Linked DNA regions of Simiduia agarivorans SA1 = DSM 21679. The protein of the gene in region 2 interacts with the protein of the main gene of each other region in a pairwise test. Links are inferred from orthologs where the notes say so. Each region holds a gene or a part of one and is shown on either strand. Other genes may lie near its edges.

Region 1 (2,972 bases), 1.2 Mb from region 2 along the record:
AAAGGTGAAATCCGTGGTTACGGCTCGCACATGATTAGCACCTAGCACCACCTCTGCTGTTTGGTCACCATCACTCAACAGACGTGCAAGCTCAATCACGCCCTTTCTGGGGAGAATCGCCTGAACTTTTTCCGCACTTTGAATCTCCATGGTGCGCGTGCACATGGCCAAACGATGGCCATCCGTCGCAACCACACGCAATTGACCGGACGTAACCTCCCAAAGCATACCGTTCAGATAATAGCGAACGTCTTGCTGCGCCATCGCAAAGGACGTGCTATCAATTAAACGTTTGATATCTTTTTGCGGGCAGGTGAACGACAGATCACTGGGCCCATCTTCTACATTGGGGAAATCATTGGCCGGCAAGGTAGACAGCGTAAAACGGCTACGGCCGCTCTTAACCATCAGCTTTTGGTTGTCTTCTTTGAATTCAATATCAGCGCCATCGGGCAATGAGCGACAGATGTCGAGTAACTTACGCGCAGGCACGGTAATCTCACCAGAATCACCCGGGTGTTCCAGCTGAATCCGCCCCACAATTTCCACTTCGAGATCAGTACCGGTGAGTGACAGTTTTTCGCCATCCAACACGATCAATACGTTAGACAAGACCGGCAACGTCTGACGCCGCTCGACCACACCGGCGACCAATTGCAACGGTTTTAACAACGCATCCCGCGATACTGTAAATTTCATAACCACTCTCTTATAGGAAATCTAATAGGTCAGTTTGGGCTTATTATATCCAGATTACTCTGCGGTTGTTGCAGGCGTTCCGGGCTTTTTAGCTGGTGAGCAGCCGTTGCAAATTTTTTGTATCCTCGCGGATATCAGCGCTTTCCTCTTGCAGCTCTTTGATCTTACGGCACGCGTGCAACACCGTGGTATGGTCGCGACCGCCAAAGGCTTCACCGATTTCCGGCAGACTGTGGTTGGTCAGCTCTTTGGCCAGGCTCATCGCTACCTGGCGAGGACGTGCAACAGACCGACTGCGCCGCTTGGAATGCAAATCGCTGACTTTTATTTTGTAATATTCCGCCACTACCCGCTGGATATTATCGATCGATACCTGTTTATCCTGCAGCGCCAACAGATCTTTGAGTGACTCCCTCACCAACTCCACGTCTATCGGTCTGCCGGTAAAACTGGCATTGGCGACAACCCGTTTTAACGCGCCTTCGAGCTCTCGCACATTGGAACGTATCCGTTGGGCAATAAAAAACGCGGCATCATGAGGTAATGTCAGATTTTGCTGAGTCGCCTTTTTCATCAGGATGGCCACCCGGGTTTCGAGCTCCGGCGGCTCTACAGCCACCGTTAATCCCCAACCGAAGCGCGATTTTAATCGCTCTTCTAGCCCTTCAATCTCCCTGGGATAACGGTCACAGGTCAGAATGATTTGCTGCCCACCCTCTAATAACGCATTAAAGGTGTGGAAAAACTCTTCCTGCGAACGCTCCTTGCCGGCAAAAAATTGAATATCGTCAATGAGCAGTGCGTCGAGCGACCGGTAGTAACGCTTAAAATCGTTGATGGCATTGAGCTGCAATGCCTTCACCATATCCGCAACAAAACGTTCGGAATGCAGGTAAAGAATTTTTGCGTTCGGGTTTCGCTCTAACATGGCGTTACCCACGGCGTGCATCAAGTGGGTCTTACCCAATCCAACGCCACCATAAATAAACAGGGGGTTATAGGCCCCGCCGGGATTTTCGGCCACCTGCCGTGCTGCTGCCAGGCCCAACTGGTTGGACTTACCCTCAACAAAGCGCGGAAAGGTAAACTGGGTATTCAGGCGATGTTGGTGCTTCAGACCACCATCCACATTGGCAGCGCGTTCTTGTGGCGCAGTGGCCCGCGCTGGCTCAGGAGCAACAACCTCCCTCACCTGCACGGCATCCTGGCTCACGGGCGACGTGGCCCGTGATCGCACAGCTGGCTGTTGGCGGTTAGCCACGCCCAACACCACTTCTATACTGTCACCGGCCTGGGAGCTCACCAGCTCGGCAATGCGCGGCAGAAACTTATCGGACACCCAGGACTTAATAAACTGGTTGGGCGCCAGCAGCGTGAGTTGGGCATGCCCAGCGCTCACATCCAGTTGAAGCGGGCGAATCCAGGTGTTGAACTGCTCGGGCGAGAGTTCATTTTGCAGGCTGGTCACGCACTGGTTCCAGATTGTTTCTGGCAAAGGGATATCCCCCAACATCAATTGGCTTTCAAAATAATTCAGAAAAAATCGCTGACAAAGACTCTGGGTGGCAGCCTGTAAGCCCCACCGAATAACCGGTCAGGGGTTCTTTATTATCAGGTCACACCGTATCTTTTGATCACTATCTCGCGCGCAACACCGGCAAGATTGGGGAAGCGAATCGTTTCAGCGTTTGCTTATTCCCTTTCCACTTCCCCGGCTCTCGGATACAAGCACCGATTACAAGCTCCCCTTACAAGCTCCTATTAACTGAAATAGTCGATTACGGTTAATAGGCACCCGAACATCAGGTAGTGCAACCTGCTCCGGTCATTCTGGAACGCTGCGAAAAAAACACTCAAACGGCGTCATTTCTCACCAGCTCCGCCCCCAAACTGAACACCGGAAAACGAGTCCTTAGCGAAGGTGGATTATTCTACCTGTGTCGGTTTGAGTTATCCACAGACAATCTCAGGTTTGTTCGCATATTATTTTAATTTGTTTATTTTTCAATAAGTTAACTATCAATTTCTGAGTGAATCGCTGGATCCGTAACCTTAGCGCATACTCAATCATGGTTTATAAACTGTGGATAAATATCTGAATAAGTAGGTGATAAGTGGGGTAAAACCGGCGCATTAGTTGTCGTAAAAACAAACAACCACAACATCTGGTAGCATGCCGTCAGCGCCCAAAAATTATGCAACTTTTACGTTGATTTACCCCTCCCGATTCATTAGAATCCGCCCTCTTTTCGCGTACTGGTTGCGCGATTGAT
Region 2 (5,868 bases):
CTTTGCCGTGGCCAAATAAATTGGCAAAAAACACCGGCGGGAAGCTTTGCTTGTAGCTGTTATAAGCCGTGACGGCGTCGTTAAAGGCCTGGCGGGCAAACGCCACCTTGTTTTCGGTGGAGGTGAGCTCTTCGGACAGCTGCATCATGTTCTGGTTGGCTTTGAGGTCGGGGTAGGCCTCCATCACCACGTTCAGCCGTCCCATGGCGCCAGCGAGCATGCCTTCGGCCTGATTCAGCTGGGCCACCGATCCAGCGTCGTCCAGATGGCCTTTCAGGGCTTGCAGTCCAGCCGCAGCTTGGTTGCGAGCGGCAATGACCGCCTCCAGCGTTTCGCGTTCATGCTTGATGTAACCCTTGGCGGTTTCCACCAGATTGGGAATCAGGTCGTAGCGGCGTTTGAGCTGAACCTCGATCTGCGCAAAGGCATTTTCAAAGCGGTTTTTCAGCGCCACCAACTGGTTGTAGATACCTACGATGTAAAACAGCAGCAGGGCAATGATGACGAATGTAACAATAGTTCCGGTTCCCATAGAGGCTCCTCCGTGTGCGTTTGGCCGATGGTAGCATGAGTGCAGGGCTGGCAGTGAAGTCACTCGGTTAACGGTCCTGCCGGCAAGATGAACGCAATTATCCGCCCTGCCTCAAAACGCCACTGCTGTTAACAACCGGGCCCGAAAACAGCTTTCTGTTGCTCCAGATCGGCGCCAATGACGCCTGCACGGCGTACCCTGCCAGTGACAGAGCGCATCGCCCAGGGCTGGCTGACACGGCTTTGGTTATACTGCAATGCATTGCGTGCAACGGCGGTGCTGTTGCAGACTGGAAGCGAGTGATCAAGCAGCGTACGAGGAGCGGTTATGAAAGATCCCATTGTGATTGTAGGTATGGCGCGCACGCCCATGGGGGGCATGCAAGGGGCTTTGTCCGCGGTCTCAGCACCCGATCTGGGTGCGGTGGCCATCAAGGCCGCGCTGGCCGATGCGGGTGTGGCCGCAGATCAGGTGGACGAAGTGTTGATGGGCTGCGTATTGCCTGCCGGTGTGGGTCAGGCGCCGGCGCGACAGGCGGCACTGAAAGCCGGCCTGTCTGACCGCACGCCCTGTACCACCATTAACAAAGTCTGCGGCTCGGGCATGAAAACCGTGATGATGGCCGCCGATGCGCTGGCGCTTGGCCACGGCAAAGTGATTGTTGCCGGCGGCATGGAAAGTATGTCCAATGCGCCTTATTTGCTGGCCAAGGCGCGAGCGGGTTATCGACTTGGTCACGGCGAACTGCTGGATCATATGTTCCTGGATGGCCTGCAGGACGCCTATCAGGGTGGCCTGATGGGTAGTTTTGCCGAACAGTGTGCTGACAAGTACCAGTTTACCCGTGAGGCCCAGGACAACTATGCGTTGACCTCGCTGGATCGCGCGAACAAAGCCATTGCCGAAGGGCGTTTCCGTCGCGAAGTGGCGCCCGTGACCATTGCCGACCGGCGGGGTGAAGTGGTTGTGGATACCGATGAGCAGCCCGGCAATGCGCGCCCGGAAAAAATTCCCACGTTGAAGCCGGCGTTCAAAAAAGACGGCACCGTCACTGCCGCCAATGCCAGCTCAATATCGGACGGTGCGGCCGCTTTGGTATTAATGACCGCGTCGGAAGCCAGCCGACGCGGCCTTAAGCCCATTGCCCGGGTGTGCGGCCACAGTCAGGCCGCACAGGCACCTGAGTGGTTTACAACGGCGCCCGTGGCGGCCATGAAAAATCTGCTTGAGCAGGTGGGTTGGTCGGCCGCCGACGTGGACCTCTACGAAATCAACGAGGCCTTTGCCGTCGTGGCCATGGCGGCCATGACCGAACTGGAGCTCGACCACGCCAAAGTGAACGTCAACGGTGGCGCCTGCGCACTGGGTCATCCTCTGGGTGCCAGTGGTGCGCGTATCATGGTGACCTTGTTGGGTGCTATGTTGCACCAGAGCAAAGCCCGTGGTGTGGCCAGCTTGTGTATTGGCGGCGGCGAGGCCACCGCGGTGGCATTGGAGCTAGTCTGAAAAAACAGTGGCTGGCTAGTCTCCGGAACAAAAAAAGCGGGCATTGCCCGCTTTTTTTGACTATCGATAACTGAAAAACTGACGGTTGTTACTAGCAACTAGTTAATGTATTCCACCACTTTCACGACTTTCTGCACGCCACCCGTGGTGCGGGCAATTTCGCTGGCGCGTTTGGCTTCGGCCTGGGTCAGTAAGCCCATAATGTAGACTACGCCATCTTCCGTCACCACTTTAACCCGGCCGCTGTCCAGGTTCATGTCGGTCATCATTTTGGTTTTGACTTTGGATGTCAGCCAGGTATCGCTGGTGGCGGTCAGGAAGGAGGCATTGCCTTGAATGGCCAGCTCGTTGTGAACTTCGCGAACGCGGGTGATTTTGCGCACTTCTTCGCCGGCGAGCGCTTTCATGTCGGGCGCTTGTACCTGGCCGGTCAGCAACACAATGCCGTTAAAACTGGTGACAGAAATGTTGGCGTTTTCCAACAAAGGTGAGGCCTTGCGGATGTTCACCAATGCAGAAACCTCAATTTTTTCATCGTCGATGGCCGATCCCAGAGTGCGTTCTTTTTTATCCACGCCAACGGGTTCTTCGTGCGCCGCACCCACGATATGGCTGCAGCCGTTCAGGAACAATGGCAGCGCCAAAAAGCTTGCTAACAATAAAATCCGCATTACGCGAAACCTCCAAATAATTGCTGATCTATGAGATCACAGAGACAAAAAACACTCAACAGGTGCACCTCATGGGCGTGGGGCGCCGATAGGGTAGGCACTTTCAATTCGAAATCCTGACTGGCCAGCATGCTGGCCAGGTCGCCGCACTGTTCGTTGGTAAACGCCACAATGCTCATTTCTTTGTCGCGTGCGGCGCTGATCGCTTGCACCGTTGCACTGGTGTTGCCGCCGGTGGCAAATACTACCAGCAGATCGCCCGCTTGCCCCAGTCCCCGTATGGGTTTGGCAAAAATATCGTTTAAGCCCGAATCGGTTGCCACGGCGCTCAGGTTGAGCGCGTCGTTGGCCAGACATAGGGCTGGCAGGCTGGGTCTTTCCTGCTCGAATCGGTTCACCAGGCAACTGGCCAGGGTTTGTGCGTTGGCAGCCGCCAGGCCTACGCCGCAGGTAAGTATCTTTCGTTCACTCAGCAGCGCCTGGACCATGGCGTGGCTGGCATCCGCCAGCAGAGGCGCAAAGCCCTCGCCGGCATTCATGATGGTTTCAATGCTTTCGTGGAAGCGCTGAATGACGCGTTGTTCCATGGTGTTTTCTCAGGTGTTCGCGGTGTATTTCAAAAAGCGTTGGTTACCCAATGGGGGTCCGACTGTAAATCATCAAACCAGACCACATCAAAGCGGGCGGGTTGATGGTGGCGATCAGGGTGCGCCTGCAAATAATGTTCGGCCGCAAGTCTCAGTTTGCGCCGCTTGCCAGCGGTGACAGATTCGGCACCCGAACCAAAGGCGGCGTGACTGCGAAGCCTGACTTCGACAAAAACCAGTGTGCCAAGGTGCTCCATGATGAGATCGAGTTCGCCCCGGCTGCAGAGGTAGTTGCGCGCGAGTGTAGTGAGCCCCGCGCGGGTTAAAAATGCCTCCGCTTTTTGTTCGGCTTCGGCACCCCTGGTCATCAGCTGTCATCGCTCTGGCGGCTTACCACCATCGGCATGGGTACCGCTCTGCCGCGCCGTATACTGGCCCACATCTGTTCCCGCTCGATCTGGCCAGCGGTATTCAATTGCAGGTTGCCAGTGGCGCCGAAAACGCGGGTGCCGTCAATTTCCCGCAGCTGGCGCAGGCGAGGATAGAGGTAGAATGCGTCTACCCCCATGGCATAGAGCCGGTTAAAGGCCGGGTCGCGCGAATAGGCGTCGATCGCCAGCTTTTCCGGACGCTGGGTGTCGAAAATCCACGGCAGGGTACTGAACCGGATGCCATTCATGTCGCTGTCCAGTTTTGGGTCCGGTTCGCCGGTGTAGATATGGCTGGTGGCGTATACCGGAATGTCGCTGGCCAGGTGAAATTTCAACGTGGGTTTTACCTGCCGGGCCTGGTTCGGCAGTGCGGTCAGGAAAATCATATCCACATCCTGGCGGCGCCGGGGTTCGTACTCCATGGTGCGGCCAAGAATATTACGCACTTGTGCAGCGCGGGCTTTACTCTGGTCAATCAGCAATGCGCGCGAAATAATTTTTGAGTAATCGGCTTTGCCGGTGAATTTGGCATAATCAACGACCGTGCCTCCCAACTGATTCCACTCGGCGATGAACGCCACTGCGGCGCGATCAGCCCAGCTGGCTTCCGGTGCAATCACCATCGCCAGCCTGTGACCTTCCAGCCATGCCCGGCGGGCGGCTTGGCGGGCTTCATCTTCTGCGGCAAGACTGAACTGCACCAGCTGCGGTGGGGGGGGCAGACTGCCATTTTGTTCGGACCGGTTCAGCGCCAACGTGGGTACCGGCAGTGCGGGTAAGAGGGCCAGCTCGGCCACTTTGTCCTTGTCCAGCGGGCCAATGATCAGCTCGGCGCCTTCGTCTACTGCCTGCTGATAGAGGCCTGCGATATCCTGGGTGTTGCTGTCATAGACGCGAATGGCGGGATGTTGATGACCGGCTGCCACGGCCTGATAGTAGGCGGCAAAAAAACCGTCCTGAATGGCTTTACCGGCGCGGGCCAGACGCCCGCTCACCGGCAGCAACAGGGCCACCTGCTTGGGTTGCTCTTCAATCAGTTGTTGCAGCAACTGCAGATCTTGCGGCAGGTGCGCGGCCGCCGGGTGGTCGGGCCATTGGGCTCGCCATTGCTCGACGCCGGCGAGCTGAGCCTCCAGTTGGTTCTGGTTATTCTTGGACAAGATTGCCAGCTGATACCAGCCCAGCTCTTCCCGCGATTGGCTGTTGCCGGCTAATTGCTCCAGCTCCCACAAAGGCTGTGCCATCAATGTTTGCCACAGGGCAACCTGATTGCCGGTGGCCTCTACGGGTGACAGCGATACGTGGTCGAGCGCAACGTATTCCCTGATGGCCAACTGGGTTTCACCCAGCGTCGACATCAGTTCGCCGCGCATTTGCCTGATGGCCACGTAGGTGGCTTTTGGCATCAGCTCCCATTGGCTGTCGAGGCCCGGGTTCATCAACACTTGTTGGGCGGTGAACAGGTTGTTCTGGGCGATCGCCAATTGGCTGTACACCAGGGTGTAATGCCAGAGGTCTTGCTGCTGCAGTTGGTCCCGGCTGATGGCGCTGAGCAGGTTGTCGGCCCATTCATTGTCGCCCAGTGCAATCAACTGCTCGGCGGCGGCAATAATGTGACGCTCGCGCTCCGGCGACTTGGCCTGCCGGGCCTCCAGCAGTAATGCCTGTACCGCTTCCTGAGAGCTGCCGGCCGTGGCTTCGACAATATCGGGGTCGGATTGCTTGACCGGTGCAGAGCAGGCGGACAGCAGTAAACACAGGGCCAGGCCGGAGAGGCAGAGGCGGGTCGGGATGTTAAACATGGTATGATTGAGCTTCCAATGAGCAGGTCAAAAGTGTACCCATGAACGAGTCAGCTTTATACGTGGTGGCTACACCAATCGGCAATTTGGGCGATATGGTACCGCGAGCCGTAGAAACTCTTCAAACGGTTGCGGTGATTGCGGCAGAGGATACACGTCATAGCAGCCGTTTACTGGAACACTTTCACATTCGCACCCCGCTGGTGGCCTACCACGACCACAGCGATGGCCAGGCCACCCAAAAGTTGATTGATCGGCTGCTGGCGGGGGAATCAGTGGCGTTAATCTCCGATGCGGGCACCCCCCTGGTGTCCGACCCGGGGTACCAGCTGGTCGCGG

The links. The genes of interacting proteins can lie anywhere in the genome.
Region 1: the proteins of M5M_RS17425 (region 2) and dnaA interact in binary tests that used the Escherichia coli proteins (3 or more experiments, as listed by UniProt). The link is inferred for Simiduia agarivorans SA1 = DSM 21679 from one-to-one orthologs.

Annotation. Positions count from the first base shown.
Region 1 is NC_018868.3:2,746,586-2,749,557, forward strand. It holds dnaA (chromosomal replication initiator protein DnaA), read right to left. Parts: upstream 2,213-2,972; coding sequence 788-2,212; downstream 1-787. Other genes in the region: dnaN (DNA polymerase III subunit beta), read right to left, coding at 1-699. UniProt on the Escherichia coli protein: Plays an essential in the initiation and regulation of chromosomal replication. Binds in an ATP-dependent fashion to the origin of replication (oriC) to initiate formation of the DNA replication initiation complex once per cell cycle.
Region 2 is NC_018868.3:3,903,293-3,909,160, forward strand. Bases 1,503-4,447 are described here. They hold M5M_RS17425 (D-sedoheptulose-7-phosphate isomerase), read right to left. Parts: upstream 3,297-4,447; coding sequence 2,709-3,296; downstream 1,503-2,708. Other genes in these bases: M5M_RS17415 (acetyl-CoA C-acyltransferase), read left to right, coding at 1,503-2,038; M5M_RS17420 (BON domain-containing protein), read right to left, coding at 2,137-2,709; M5M_RS17430 (YraN family protein), read right to left, coding at 3,326-3,664; M5M_RS17435 (penicillin-binding protein activator), read right to left, coding at 3,664-4,447. Also shown: M5M_RS17410 (LemA family protein), read right to left, coding at 1-532; more of M5M_RS17415, read left to right, coding at 860-1,502; more of M5M_RS17435, read right to left, coding at 4,448-5,529; rsmI (16S rRNA (cytidine(1402)-2'-O)-methyltransferase), read left to right, coding at 5,571-5,868. UniProt on the Escherichia coli protein: Required for the timely initiation of chromosomal replication via direct interactions with the DnaA initiator protein.